DNA from 2 places in the Delftia sp. JD2 genome. Region 1 is predicted to be linked to the other one. Evidence: predicted binding sites of a transcription regulator. Region 1 holds the regulator's gene; the other holds the start of a gene.

The links. Region 1 encodes FNR, which switches genes on or off when oxygen is low (the NO sensors DNR and NnrR bind a similar motif). Its sites were predicted from a motif close to TTGATNNNNATCAA; they were not measured.
Region 2: the regulator FNR is predicted to act here: its motif matches at 5,808-5,821, upstream of cyoA (ubiquinol oxidase subunit II).

Annotation. Positions count from the first base shown of each region.
Region 1 is NZ_LFJT01000049.1:37,000-44,614, forward strand. Features, by position in the region: gene ccoP (cytochrome-c oxidase, cbb3-type subunit III) at 1-180, shown strand, start outside; gene ccoG (cytochrome c oxidase accessory protein CcoG) at 258-1,712, shown strand; gene ACM14_RS22475 (FixH family protein) at 1,770-2,090, shown strand; gene ACM14_RS22480 (hypothetical protein) at 2,270-2,557, shown strand; gene fnr (fumarate/nitrate reduction transcriptional regulator Fnr) at 2,639-3,358, opposite strand; gene hemN (oxygen-independent coproporphyrinogen III oxidase) at 3,521-4,903, shown strand; gene ACM14_RS22495 (sulfite exporter TauE/SafE family protein) at 4,909-5,625, shown strand; gene ACM14_RS22500 (HD-GYP domain-containing protein) at 5,695-7,041, shown strand; gene ACM14_RS22505 (bifunctional diguanylate cyclase/phosphodiesterase) at 7,038-7,615, shown strand, end outside.
Region 2 is NZ_LFJT01000020.1:16,720-24,334, reverse strand. Features, by position in the region: gene ACM14_RS13050 (ABC transporter substrate-binding protein) at 1-775, opposite strand, end outside; gene alaS (alanine--tRNA ligase) at 864-3,488, opposite strand; gene ACM14_RS13035 (hypothetical protein) at 3,882-4,223, shown strand; gene ACM14_RS13030 (MFS transporter) at 4,280-5,617, opposite strand; gene cyoA (ubiquinol oxidase subunit II) at 5,916-6,962, shown strand; gene cyoB (cytochrome o ubiquinol oxidase subunit I) at 7,029-7,615, shown strand, end outside.

The DNA.
Region 1 (7,615 bases):
AACCTGACCGATGACATCTGGCTGCACGGCTGGGGCGAGGCCGCCATCACGGCCATGATCAACAACGGCAAGCACAACGAGATGCCTGCCCAGAAGGACAAGCTGACCGAGGCGCAGATCGCGGTGCTTGCTTCCTATGTCTGGGGCATGTCGCACAAAGACGGCGCAGTCCGTCAGTAAGCACAGGGGCGGCGCTGCGGCGCCGCCTTTTTGCGTTTTGAGTTTTCAGATATTTCAAAAAAACAAAGGAACCCACCATGAAGCCCGAGAGCGGGGATGACACCGGGAAGCCTCCCCGCAAAGTCATTCCGATCACGCCGGCCACGCCTGATCCGGGCGAGCTGGTGTCGATGTTCGAGTCGGAAAAGAAGGTCTACCCGCGCTCCATCAGCGGTGTCTTCGCACGCTGGCGATGGGCCCTGGTGTTTCTCACCCAACTGGTTTTCTACGGCCTGCCCTGGCTGGAGTGGGGCCAGCGCCAGATGGTGCTGTTCGACCTCGGAACGCGGCGCTTCTATCTCTTCGGGCTGGTGCTGTACCCGCAGGACTTCATCTACCTGGCGGGCCTGCTGATCATCTCGGCGCTGGCATTGTTCCTGTTCACGGCCGTGGCCGGGCGCCTGTGGTGCGGCTTCTCGTGCCCGCAGACGGTCTACACCGAGATCTTCATGTGGGTGGAGCGCAAGGTCGAAGGCGACCGCAGCGCGCGCATGCGGCTGGACAAGAACGGTTGGACCTTCGAGAAGGCCTGGAAGAAGTCGCTCAAGCAGTTGCTGTGGATCGCCATTGCGCTGTGGACCGGCTTCACCTTCGTGGGCTACTTCGTGCCCATCCGCGAGCTGGGCGGCGAGCTGCTGGCGCTGCAGGGCAGCTGGCAGATGTTCTGGGTGCTGTTCTACGGCTTTGCCACCTATGGCAACGCGGGCTACATGCGCGAGCAGGTCTGCAAGTACATGTGCCCCTATGCGCGCTTTCAGAGCGCCATGTTCGACCGGGACACCATGATCGTCAGCTACGACACGGGCCGGGGCGAGCCGCGTGCGCCGCGCACCAAGAAGGTGGACTACAAGGCCCAGGGCCTGGGCGACTGCATCGACTGCAAGATGTGCGTGCAGGTCTGCCCCGTGGGCATCGACATCCGCAACGGTCTGCAATACGAATGCATTGGCTGCGGCCTGTGCATAGACGCCTGCAATTCCATCATGGACAAGATGGAGTACCCGCGCGGCCTGATCCGCCTGACCACGCAGAACGCCATGGCCGGCCTGTGGCGGCGTGCCCAGGTGCTGCGCCGCATCTTCCGTCCGCGCGTGCTGATCTACTCGTCCGTGCTGATCGGCTTGAGCGTGGCCATGATCGTGAGCCTGGCGCTGCGCCAGTCGGTCAAGGTGGACGTGATCCGCGACCGCGCCTCGCTGTCGCGCATCGTGGCGGGCGGCAAGCTGGAGAATGTCTACCGCCTGCAGATCATGAATGCCACCGAGCAGGCCCAGCGCTACCGCATCAGCGCCCATGGCCTCGATGGGCTGGAGCTGGCGTCCGAGCAGGAAGTCGAGGTCGGCCCGGCCGAGACGCGCGGCATTGCGGCGCGCCTGCAGATTCCCTACGGTTCGGCCGAGCCGGGCTCGCACACCGTATTCTTCGATATCGATGCCGTGCATTCAGGCGCGGGACGCGCGTCCGAAAAGGCCGTCTTCCTGGTGCCCCGGTGATGTTCCTGGCAGGCGCGGCACGGTCCGCGCCTGCCGCCTGAAAGAAAGAGGTTTCCCATGTCTTCCAGTCCCGCAGTGTCCGCGCCCGCGCCCGCGCAGGCTCCCTCGCACCCCGACGCCGGCAAGCCCTGGTGGAAGTTCGGCCATGTCTGGCTGGTGGTGGCCGGCCCGGCGGCCGTGGTGGTCGCTGCCGTGATCACGGCCATCATCGCCATCAATGGCGCCGATCCCGTGATCGACCCCGACTACTACCGCAACGGCATCACGATCAACGAGCGTGCCGATGGCGTGCGCGAAGTGCCCAAGAGCATGGCGCCCGCCGTCACCGGCCGCAACCATGCGGCCACGCCCGCGCACGATCACCCCACGGACCGCTGATCGCCGTGCACTCCTGCAACAGGCCGCAGTCGTGGCCTTTTTGCATGGCGGATCGCATCTCCGGCATGCGCGACGGGTGAGGGTTTCCTACAGGCGTGCAGGGCGCTGCGGGGCTTGGCGCCATGCGTTGGCGCGGCGCACAATGAAGGCGACCCCTCGACAGCACAAGGAGATCGCTGATGTTGGCCCAACGCTGGATGTGGATTGCCTGGCCTGCCTTTCTGGCAGCCGCCGTGATGGAGATGCTGGTTTTTGCCTTTGTGGACCCGCTGGAGCTGCATTGGCTCGGCGACCTGGGCTGGTCGCGCCAGGGCATCTACACGCTGGCCTTCTTCGCCTTCTGGGGCGTGACCATGCTCTCCAGCCTGATGACCACCATGCTGGGCCGCTCGGCCCGCGATCTCAATGACGGCGTGGTCTCCGAGCCCGACCCGGATCTGGCCATGCAGGGGCTGGGGCGGGACTGAGCGAGAGCCCGCCGCAATGAACAAGGCCCGCTGTCGCGGGCCTTGTTCATTGGCGGATGAATGCTTGCCGCCCCTGCAGCCTCACTGGCACTGCTGGCTGTTGACGATGCGCTTGAGCGCCTCCGTGTCCAGGATGCGCAGATGGCGCTGGCGCACCTCGATGATGTTGTCGTCCGCGAACTTGGAGAAGGTGCGGCTCACCGTCTCCAGCTTCAGGCCCAGGTAGCTGCCGATTTCCTCGCGCGTCATGCGCAGCACCAGTTCCGACTTGGAAAAGCCCCGCGCATGCAGGCGCTGCACCAGGTTGAGCACGAAGGCGGCCAGGCGCTCCTCGGCGCGCATGCTGCCCAGCAGCAGCATCACGCCGTGCTCGCGCACGATCTCGCGGCTCATGACCTTGTGCACATGGTTTTGCAGGGCCGTGACCTCGCGCGACAGGTCTTCCAGCTTGTCGAAGGGCATGACGCAGACTTCGGCGTCTTCCAGTGCGACGGCATCGCAGGTGTGGTGGTCGTTGACGATGCCGTCCAGGCCGATGATCTCGCCGGCCATCTGAAAGCCTGTGACCTGGTCGCGTCCGTCCTCGGTGGCCACGCAGGTCTTGAAGAAGCCGGTGCGGATGGCGTACAGCGAGGTGAATGTCTCGCCGTTGCGAAACAGCAGGCCTCCGCGCTTGACCTTGCGGCGCGTGGCCACGATGTCGTCGATGCGCTGCATCTGCTCGGCATCCAGGCCCATGGGCATGCACAGTTCGCGCAGGTTGCAGTTGGAGCAGGAGGCTTTGATGGTCTGAAGGTTCATGGAGTGATAAACATCAGCGGCACACAGCGTGCCGGCGGTGACCTCGTGGATTGCGATGAGTTGGATCAAATTGTCGCAGCAGTCCCTCAAACAACTCTTGATGTGAGTCAAGGACATGACCGATGTGCTGCGGCACAGTCGAGGTATTAGAGGAAAAAACCCATGACCGCTGTCACCCCAGAGCTGCTGCGTCGCTTTGACGTACCGGGGCCCCGATACACCTCGTTCCCTACCGCCGACCGCTTTGTCGAGGCCTTTGGTGCAGAGGACTATATCCTGGCGCTGCAACAACGCAAATCGAGTACCGCAGCGCGTGCCATGCCTTTGTCGCTGTATGTGCACGTGCCCTTTTGCGAGTCGCTTTGCTACTACTGCGCCTGCAACAAGATCGTGACGCGCCACCACGATCGCGCCGCCGTCTACCTGGACTACCTGGCGCGCGAGATGGCCTTGCACACGGCCCATTGCGGCAAGGGCCAGACCGTCAGCCAGCTGCACCTGGGCGGCGGCACGCCCACCTTCTTCTCCGACGACGAGCTGCGCACGCTGATGGGCCTGTTGCGCGAGCATTTCAAGCTGGAGCCGGGTGGCGAGTACTCCATCGAGGTCGATCCGCGCACCGTCAGCGTCGAGCGCCTGGCCGTGCTCAAGGAGCTGGGCTTCAACCGCCTGAGCTTCGGTGTGCAGGACTTCGACGAGCAGGTGCAGATCGCCGTGCACCGCGTGCAGCCGGCAGAGCAGGTGTTCGAGCTGGTGGCGGCCGCGCGGCAGCTGGGCTTTGCCTCCATCAACGTGGACCTGATCTACGGCCTGCCCAAGCAGACGCCCGAATCCTTCGAGCGCACGCTGGCCCAGGTCAACGCGCTGCGGCCCGACCGCATCGCGCTCTATGCCTATGCCCACCTGCCCGAGCGCTTCAAGCCGCAGCGGCGCATTGCGGCCGAGGATCTGCCCCAGGGGGCCGACAAGCTGGCCATGCTGTCGCGTTCCATCGCCGCGTTCATGGACGGTGGCTATGTCTATGTGGGCATGGACCACTTCGCCCTTCCCGAGGACTCGCTGGCCGTGGCCAAGCGCCAGGGCCGGCTGCACCGCAATTTCCAGGGCTACAGCACTCAGCCCGACTGCGACCTGATTGCGCTGGGCGTGTCGGCCATCGGCAAGGTGGGCGCCAGCTACAGCCAGAACGCCAAGACGCTGGAGGAGTACTACGACGCCATCGACGCCAGCCACCTGCCCGTGGTGCGGGGCCTGGCGCTGTCGCGCGACGACCTGGTGCGCCGCGCCGTCATCATGGCCATCATGTGTCAGGGCGCCGTGCTGTTCGAGCCCATGGAGCAGGCCTGGCTGCTGGGCTTTCGCGAGTACTTCGCGCCCGAGATGGCGGCCCTGGAGGACCTGCAGGCCAAGGGCCTGGTGCAGATCAGCGACGAGGGCTTCCAGGTCACGCCCATGGGCTGGTACTTCGTGCGCGGCGTGGCCATGCTGTTTGACCGATATCTGCAGGCGGACAAGAACCGGGCGCGGTTTTCGAGGATCATCTAGGCCCCATGCTCTTGTCGCTGCTCTGGACCGCTTTGATCATGGGGCTCGTCGGCGGGCCCCATTGCCTTGCCATGTGCGCTGCGCCCTGCGGCGTGGTCACGGGCGGGGCGGGGCAGGGCGGCGGCTCGCAGGTGGTGGCCGTGCATGGATTGCAAAGCCGGCTGTGGCTGCGCACGGCGCTGTTCCACGGCGGCCGTCTGGCCGGCTATGCCAGCCTGGGCGCTGCCTCGGCCCTGGCCATGGAGAGCCTGTCCTGGCTCACCAGCCAGACCACGGCGCTGCAGCCGTTCTGGACACTGACCCATGTCGCCGTGATGGCCTGGGGCCTGGCCATGATGGTGCAGGCCCGCCAGCCCGCCTGGCTGGAGTCTGCTGGCCGCGCCGCCTGGCGGCGCGTGCAGCCCTGGGTGTCGGCGCCGGGCGGCACGCTGGCGGCAGGCTATGCCTGGGCGCTCATGCCTTGCGGACTGCTGTATTCGGCCGTGCTGGTCGCCGCGCTCAGCGGCGGCCCGTTGCAGGGCGCGCTGGCCATGGCGGCCTTTGGCGTGGGCAGCGGCCTGTGGCTGGTGGCCGGCCCCTGGCTGTGGCGGCTGGGCCGGCAGCGCCTGAACGGCCTGCGCGCCGAATGGGGCACGCGCCTGGCCGGCCTGATGCTGGTGGGCGTGGCCGTCTGGGCGCTGTGGATGGACCTGATCTACAAGCCCAGCCTCTGGTGCCGTTGAGCAACAGCTGAGGCCAGACTTGGCACCTGGGGTCGCGGATTGGCTGCGAGGCCCTCAGAACTGGAGATAATGCCCGAATCATCGGCTTACATATTGCCGATTCCTTCAGCCTCGGGGCCGTTGCCGCGCGTGAACCATTCCGTCCTCATCGATATCCGAGACCTCCGTCCGGGCATGTTTGTCCAGCTCGATGTTGGGTGGCTGAACCATCCCTTTCCGGTCAGCAGCTTCAAGATCACCTCCAGCGCACAGATCCAGACCCTGAAATCCCTGGGCCTGGAGGTGGTACGCTGTGTCCCGCACAAAAGCGACACCTGGCCCGCCGAGGTGCGCACCCCGCCGCCGCAGGAGCTGCCGCCCGTCGTGGTGGCCCCCGAGCCTGCACCCACCGAACCTGCGCCAGCACCGCTGCTGCTGTCCGTGCCCGACTGGCGCGGCCGGCTGGAGGACTGCAATGCGCGCTTTCAGAAGGTTGAGCGCGGCTATGTGGCCATAGAGACCACCATCGCCAGCGCGCCCGAGCAGGCGCGCATGCCCACCGAGGCCCTGGTCGATGGCTGCCTGGCCGAACTGGCGGGCCCGCAGGACGTGGCCATTCACCTGCTGTCCGATGGCGTGGGCAGCAGCCAGAGCGTGCATGCCGTCAACGTGACCGTGCTCAGCCTGCTGCTGGGCCGGGCCCTGGGCTTGCAGGAATCGCTGCTGCGCGACCTGGGTCTGGCGGCGCTGCTGCATGACGCGGGCAAGCCCGTGGCCGGTGTCGAAGGCATGCACGGCCTGGCGCTGGAGCCTTCCGTGCCCGACGCCCTGCGCGAGCGCTACGAGCGCCATGTGGGCGAATCCGTGGCCATTGCCATGCGCATGGGCCTGTCGGCCCAGGTCACCACGGCCATCGCCCAGCACCATGAATGGGCCGACGGCACGGGGTTCCCGCTGAGCCTGGTGGCCGAAGACATGGAACTCACGGGCCAGATCCTGGCCCTGGTCAACAGCTACGACCGCCTGTGCAATCCCGGCGATGCACAGACGCCGCATACGCCGCACGAGGCCCTGTCCATGCTGTTCAGTCGGCTGCGCGACAAGTTCGCCGCGCCCGTGCTCAATGGCTTCATCCGCATGATGGGTGTGTTCCCCCCGGGCTCGGTGGTGGAGCTGACCGATGGGCGCCATGCCATGGTCATGTCCGTGAATGCATCACGCCCGCTCAAGCCCTCGGTGATGGTGCACGATGCCGGCGTGCCGGCCGCGCAGGCGCCCGTGCTGGCGCTGGAGCTGTTTCCCGAGCTGGGCATACGCCGGGGAGTGGCGCCCGCGCAACTGCCGCGCGATGCGCTGGACTACCTGTCGCCGCGCCGGCGTGTCTGCTATTACTTTGAACGGGCGGTGGAGTTGGATCCACCGAAGGTGGCGTCTTGAACAAGCAAGCGCTCAACCGCGCCTGGCCCCGCCTGCTCGATGCACTGCAGGAGGCCCTGTGGCTGATCGATGCGCGCACCCTGAAGGTGCTGCGCGCCAACGCCGCCAGCGAATCCGTCACCGGCTATGAGGCCGATGCGGCCCCGGGCCTGCCCGTGCAGGTGCTGGCCGCCACGCCGCAGCAGCAGGCTTTCTGGAGCGATCCCTTCAACTGGCAGGCCGGAGCCCAGTTCATTGCCGAGGTGCGCCGCGCCGACGGCCAGCTGGCGCCCGTGGAGATGCGCGTGCGCGCGCTCGACGGCGAGGTGCTGCTGGTCAGCATGCTGGACCGGCGCGAGCAGGCCTTGCACGAGGCCGAGTTCGAGAGCCTGCTGGGCGAGCTGCGCGCCACGCTGGAGTCCGCGGCCGACGCCATCCTGGTCTGCGATCCCGATGGCCGCATCCGCGCCTTCAACCACCGCTTTGCCACGCTCTGGGGCATTCCCGAGGCGCTGCTGGTGCGCCGCAACGACGTGGCCATCCTCGACCACCTGGCCAGCCAGGTGCGCGATGCCGAATCCTATGCGCGCCAGTT
Region 2 (7,615 bases), on a different contig from region 1:
AGAAGGCGTCACGCCCCGGCGAGCCGCCCCGCGCGCGCCAGGCCTGCATGGCGCCAAAGGCCATCTCATCGTTGCCCGCCCAGACCAGGCGCACCTCGGGATAGCGCTGGAACAGCACGGCCGCCTGCTGCTCGGCGCGTTCGCGGCGCCATTCGCCAAAGACTTCCTGCTGCAGCACCACGTCGCTGGCCTCGGCCGCCGCACGGCGCATGCCGGCATTGCGCTCCACCGAGGAGGGCGTGGAGCGGTCCCCGGCAATGGCCACCATGTGCAGCCGGCCATCGGCCGCACGCGCCTGGCCCGATGCCCGCGCAGCGGCGAACAGTGACTTGGCGGTCAGGTAGCCGGCCTCCTCGGCGCCCGGCTCCAGGCTGCCCAGCCAGTGGCGATAGCGCTCTCGCGCCACGCCGGTCTGGCCGCGCAACGTCTCGGGCACGCCGCTGAAGGCCATGAAGCTGTCGATGCCTGCGGCCTCCAGCGTGCGCAGGATTTCAGGCGCCACGCTGTAGTCGTTGGTAAACATCACGTAGCGGGGCCGCTGCGCCTTGGGCAAGGCGGCAATCTGGCGCGCAATCTCGATGGGGCGCAGGTGGTCGCGCTGGGCATAGCGCACCTGCAGCTGCATGCCCAGGCTGCTGGCCGCGTCCTGCATGGCCTCGCTGACCGTGGTCCAGTAGCGCTCGTCAGACCGGCCGGGGTTGATGAAGACCACGCTTTGCGCGGCGGCAGCGGCCGATTGCGCCAGCACGCCCATCACCCAGGCCATGCAGGTCATACGCAGCGCCCACGGCAAGACGCCCCGGTGGAGTCCACCGGGGCGTCCCGAAGAAGGGGCAGCAGGAATCATCTGCCGCGCAGCTGGGTCAGACGCGCTCTGCCACCCAGGCCTGCACACCGGCCAGCGCCGCGGGCAGGCCCGAAGCGTCCGTGCCGCCGGCCATGGCCATGTCGGGCTTGCCGCCGCCCTTGCCGCCGACCTGGCTGGCCACGAAGTTCACCAGATCGCCAGCCTTGATGCGCGAGGTCTCGGCCTTGGTCACGCCTGCGGCCAGTTGCACCTTGTCGCCATCGACGGCGGCCAGCACGATGGCTGCGGCGCCCAGCTTGTCCTTGAGCTTGTCCATGGTGTCGCGCAGGGTCTTGGCGTCGGCGCCTTCCAGCCTGGCGGCCAGCACCTTGATGCCCTTGACGTCCACGGCCTGGCCGGCCAGCTCGTCGCCCTGGCTGGAAGCGAGCTTGCCCTTGAGCGCAGCCACTTCCTTCTCCAGCGCGCGGATCTGCTCCAGCGCACCGCCGATGCGGGTGTTCAGCTCGGCCGTCGGCGCCTTCAGCGCGGCGGCGGCCTGGTCCACCGTGGATTCCAGCGATTGCAGGTAGGCCAGCGCGTTCTCGCCGGTCACCGCCTCGATGCGGCGCACGCCAGCGGCCACGCCGCCTTCGCCCACCACCTTGAACAGGCCGATGTCGCCCGTGCGCTGCACGTGGGTGCCACCGCACAGCTCGCGGCTGCTGCCGATGTCCAGCACGCGCACGGAGTCGCCGTACTTCTCGCCGAACAGCATCATGGCGCCCGTGGCCTTGGCCGATTCGATGTCCATCACGCGCGCATCGGTGGGCGTGTTGGCCAGGATCTCGGCGTTCACGCGGCGTTCGATCTCGCGGATCTCTTCAGCGGTCACGGGCTGGTTATGGGCAAAGTCGAAGCGCGTGCGCTCGGCGTTGACCAGCGAGCCCTTTTGCTGCACGTGATCGCCCAGCACTTCGCGCAGGGCCTTGTGCATGATGTGCGTGACCGAGTGGTTGCGCATGGTGGCCGCACGCAGCTGCGTGTCCACCTCGGCCTGCACGGCATCGCCCACCTTGAGGCTGCCGGACTCCAGCACGCCGTGGTGGCCGAACACATCGGCCTTGATCTTGAGCGTGTCCTCGACCGCGAAGCGTGCGCCCGCAGTGCTGATCACACCCTGGTCGCCCACCTGGCCGCCGGACTCGGCGTAGAAAGGCGTGGTGTCGAGCACGACCACGCCGCTCTGGCCGGCCTTGAGTTCCTGCACGGCGCTGCCTTCGGCATACAGTGCCACCACCTTGGCGGCCTCGGCCAGCTTCTGGTAGCCCGTGAAGGCATTGGCATCGCCCGTGTATTCCAGGGCGCGGTCCATCTTGAACTTGCCTGCTGCGCGGGCCTTGTTCTTCTGCTCTTCCATGGCGGTCTGGAAGCCCGCCTCGTCCACGCTCAGGCCGCGCTCGCGGCAGACGTCGTTGGTCAGGTCCAGGGGGAAGCCATAGGTGTCGTGCAGCTTGAAGGCCACGTCGCCGGGCAGCACCTTGGCGCCACCGGCCAGCGCAGCGTCCAGGATTTCCATGCCGTTGGCCAGGGTCTCGAAGAAGCGCTCTTCCTCGACCCGCAGCACTTCGGTGATGCGCGCTTCCTGCTCGCGGATCTTGGGATAGGCATCGCCCATCACGGCCACCAGGTCCTTGACCAGCTTGTGGAAGAACGGGGTCTTCTGGCCCAGCTTGTAGCCGTGGCGGATGGCGCGGCGCACGATGCGGCGCTGCACGTAGCCGCGGCCTTCGTTGGAGGGAATCACGCCGTCGGCCACCAGGAAGGCGGTGGCGCGGATGTGGTCGGCGATCACCTTGAGCGAGGGGGTCTCGATGTCGGCGATGTGCGTCTCGCGCGCAGCGGCCTTGATCAGCGCCTGGAACAGGTCGATCTCGTAGTTGCTGTGCACATGCTGCAGGATGGCGGCCAGGCGCTCCAGGCCCATGCCGGTGTCCACGCAGGGCGCGGGCAGCGGCTTGACGTTGCCCTGCTCGTCCATGTCGAACTGCATGAACACGTTGTTCCAGATTTCGATGAAGCGGTCGCCGTCTTCGTCAGGGCTGCCCGGAGGGCCGCCGGCCACATGCGCGCCGTGGTCGTAGAAGATTTCCGAGCAGGGGCCGCAGGGGCCGGTGTCGGCCATCATCCAGAAGTTGTCGCTCTTGTAGCGGCCGCCCTTGTTGTCGCCGATGCGGATCACGCGCTCGGGCGGCAGGCCGATTTCCTTGGTCCAGATGTCATAGGCCTCGTCGTCCTCGGCGTAGACCGTGGCCAGCAGGCGTTCCTTGGGCAGCTTGTAGACCTCGGTCAGCAGCTCCCAGGCCCACTTGAGCGACTCGCGCTTGAAGTAGTCGCCGAAGGACCAGTTGCCCAGCATCTCGAAGAAGGTGTGGTGGCGGGCCGTGTAGCCCACGTTTTCCAGATCGTTGTGCTTGCCGCCTGCGCGCAGGCAGGTCTGCACCGAGGTGGCGCGCTTGTAGGGGCGCTTGTCGGTGCCCAGGAACACGTCCTTGAACTGGACCATGCCCGAGTTGGTGAACATCAGCGTCGGATCGTTGCCGGGCACCAGGGGGCTCGACTCCACGATGGTGTGGCCCTTGGATGCGAAAAAGTCCAGAAAGCTCTTGCGAATGTCGGCAACGGTGAAAGTGGGTGTGCTCATGGTGTCTAGGAGTTCGGAGCGCGCACGCGGGGCGCTGTCCCTGGCGGGAGGGTGTCCCGTCGGGACCAACGCGCATTATAGGTTTGCCCCATGGTTGCGGCAGCGAGCCCTGCCTAGCCTCCATCACGCACGTGGCCAAAGAAGGCCTCTCCTCCCATCTGCCCGCCCTTGAGCACGATCTCCAGCCGGTCACTGGCCGGTCCGCGGCGACTGCAGCGGTGGGTGGCGCCCCATCCGGGCCGCAGGGCCGACATTCTTGCGCTGGAGAAATGGCTGGTGCAGGAGATGGGGGAGATGGCTAGCACAGGCGATCTCGCCGTTCCCTGATCCCGCTCAGACTGCGCGCGATGGGCGCCCTGGATAATCGCCAGCCGGAACCACAGCAAGCACACCATGGCGCAACCACAGACACCCGAGCCCCATTCCAGCGAACCGTCCCCCGCTGCCAGCGCCAACGGATCCGGTCCGACCAAACCGCCCAAGCCGCCAAAAAGCCGCATCGTGCCCTGGCTCATCGGCCTGCCCGTGGCCTTCTTCGCTGTGCTCATGCTGGCTGGCCAGTTGCTGTCCACGCCCGAAGGCGAGGCGCGCTGGGTGGAGCGCGAAACCATCAAGATCTGCCGCAAGGAAACCGCGCGGCCAGAGGCCGAGCGCAAGACGCAGCAGTTTGAATCGGTGCAGGACTGCGACAGGCTCGAATTCGACTTCAAGCAGCGCTACGGTGAAAACCCCTGAGGCGAAGTCACAACGAAAAAGGCCGGCAGAGCCGGCCTTTGATTTGCTGCGCCCGTTCAGTCGCGCGTCTCGATGGCGCGGTTGATGCCCAGTGCCGCCAGCGTGCACAGCGCACCCGACAGCAGATAGATCCCCAGCGCCACCAGTCCGAAGCGCGAGGACACGCCCAGGGCCACCAGCGGAGCGAATGCCGCGCCCACCAGCCAGGCCATGTCCGAGGACAACGCGGCACCCGTGTAGCGATAGCGCGAGGGGAAGTTGGACGTCACCGTGCCGGCCGCCTGGCCATAGGACAGGCCCAGCAGGATGAAGCCGACGATGATGAACACGTTGTTCCCCATCGTTCCGCTGCCCAGCAGCCAGGGCGCCAGGAAGCTGAAGATGCCGATCAGGCAGGCCATGGTGCCCAGCGTGTTGCGCCGGCCCACACGGTCGGCCAGCCAGCCCGAGACCATGATGGCGGCAGCCGCACAGAAGGCGCCCACGATCTGCACCCCGAGCACATGGGTCACCGACTGGTCCGAGTACAGCGAGATCCAGGACAGCGGGAAGATGGTCACCAGGTGGAACAGCGCAAAGCTGGCCAGGGCGGCAAACGCGCCGATCACCACGTTGCGTCCCTCGTCGCGCATCAGCGGCAGCACGCCCATGGGCTCCAGCTCACGCTGCTGCAGCAGTTCGGTGTAGGACTGGCCCACGACCAGGCGCAGCCGGGCGAACAGTGCCACGACGTTGATGGCAAAGGCCACGCAGAAGGGATAGCGCCAGCCCCAGCTGAGGAACTCGTCGGCTCCCACATGGGCGTAGATGAAGGCAAACAGCCCTGCCGCGAGCACGAAGCCCAGCGGCGCGCCCAACTGGCCCATCATCGAATACCAGCCGCGCCGGTTCTTGGGCGCCGACATGGCCAGCAGCGACGGCAGGCCGTCCCACGAGCCGCCCAGCGCAATGCCCTGGCCTATGCGCAGCAGCGCCAGCACGATGATGGCATTCACCCCCGCCTGCTGGTAGCTGGGCAGGAAGGCCATGCCCACGGTGCACACGCCCAGCAGAAACAGCGCCAGCGTCAGCTTGGTCGCCCGCCCCCAGCGCCGCTGCACGGCCATGGACAGCGCCGTGCCCAGCGGCCGGGCCACGAAGGCCAGCGAGAAGATGGCGAACGACATCAGCGTGCCGTCGAGCTTGGAAAGGTAGGGAAACAGCAGTGCCGGGAAGACCAGCACGCAGGCGATGCCGAACACGAAGAAGTCGAAGTACTCCGAGGATCGCCCGATGATCACGCCGACGGCGATTTCGTTGGGCGTGACATCTTCGTGGGTGTCGGCGCGGGACAGAGATTCTTTGCTCTCATAGCTTCCGCCGGGGAAGCTTGCAGTTGTGTCGAGGCCGCTCATAGATGGATGCTCCTTGTCTCGTCTCACTGACAGCTCTGTTCTACGCCCTCGCTTGATCTGGCGCAAGGCGGTTTCCACCTCGACCGGCCTCGGTGTTTGTCCTGCTGCGCGCGACGCGAAAATGCGGCCTCCGGACCGCCAGGCGCCTGCCGTGCACCCGCCCAGGTAGCAGAAAGTTCCCGGGTTCTCCTTGACGTTGGACAAAATGTCCAATGGACAAATTTATACTTCGTAATACATTTGCCCGGATCTTGTAATCCGCGTTTCTATGTAAACGCGCTCTTGTTGCGCCCCTAGCATGCTAAAAATCAAGGAACTCCGTGGGCCTGCGTGGCTCACCGCGGCCGCTTTGACAGCCAGTCTCACTGGCTGCAGCAAAGCCGTCGTGCTCAACCCCGCCGGCGACATCGCCGCGCAGCAAGGCAACCTGGTGGTCACGGCCACCTTGCTGATGCTGATCATCATCATCCCGGTGATCATCCTCACGCTGCTTTTCGCCTGGAAATACCGCCAGTCGAACACCGAGGCCCACTACGACCCCGAATGGCACCACTCCACCACGCTGGAGCTGGTGATCTGGTCCGTGCCGCTGATGATCATCATCGCGCTGGGCGCCATCACCTGGATCAGCACCCACAAGCTGGACCCCTACCGTCCGCTGGACCGCGTCTCGGCCACCAAGCCGCTGAGCACCGATGTCAAGCCGCTGGAGGTGCAGGTCGTGGCCATGGACTGGAAGTGGCTGTTCTTCATCCCTGAAAAAGGCATCGCCACCGTCAACGAGCTGGCCGCTCCCGTGGATCGTCCCATCCACTTCAAGCTGACCGCCACCTCGACGATGAACTCCTTCTACGTGCCTGACCTGGCCGGCATGATCTATGCCATGCCCGGCATGCAGACCGAGCTGAACGCCGTGATCAACAAGCCCGGCGTGTTCCACGGCCTGGCATCGCACTACAGCGGCGCCGGCTTCTCGGGCATGACGTTCAAGTTCCATGGCCTGAGCAACGAAGAGTTCGATCAGTGGGTTGCCAAGGCCAAGTCCGAAGGCAAGGCCCTGACGCGCGATACCTACCTGAACCTGGTCAAGCCCAGCGAGCGCAACCCGGTCGAGCGCTTCGCCACGGTGGACGAAGGCCTGTACGACAAGGTGCTCAACCGCTGTGTCGAAGAAGGCAAGATGTGCATGCATCACATGATGGCCATCGACGCTGCCGGCGGCGAAGCCTATCTCAAGGCCGTGGGCATGAACCTGCCCCAGGATGTGTGCACGGTGCAAAACGCCGACCGCGTCGTGGCCTTCCTGGACCAGCGCGACGGCTCCGCAGCCGCTGCGCAGCAATAAGCAGTTAGCGGACGCGGACGACGGCCAGACCGCCGCCCGCTCCCATCACGACCTAAGAGACTCGATATGTCTGAACATACCTCCCCGGCACAGGCCCACTGGCTGCTGGGACGCATCACTTGGGACTCCATCCCGATGGCGCATGAGCCCATCGTGCTGGCGACCTTCATCGCCGTGGTGCTCGGCGGCCTTGCCGTACTGGGCCTGCTCACCAAGTTCCGCCTGTGGGGCCCGCTGTGGCGCGACTGGCTGTGCAGCATCGACCACAAGAAGATCGGCATCATGTACATGATCCTCGGTCTGGTCATGCTGCTGCGCGGCTTTGCCGACGCGCTGATGATGCGCCTGCAGCAGGCCATGGCCTTCGGCGACAACCTGGGCTACCTGCCTCCGCACCACTACGACCAGATCTTCACGGCCCACGGCGTGATCATGATCTTCTTCGTGGCCATGCCCTTCGTGACCGGCCTGATGAACTATCTGGTGCCGCTGCAGATCGGCGCCCGCGACGTGTCCTTCCCGTTCCTGAACAACTTCAGCTTCTGGATGACCACGGGCGGCGCCGTGCTGGTGATGATCTCGCTGTTCCTGGGCGAGTTCTCCACCTCCGGCTGGCTGGCACTGTCCAACCTGGGGGCGCAGAACCCCGGGGT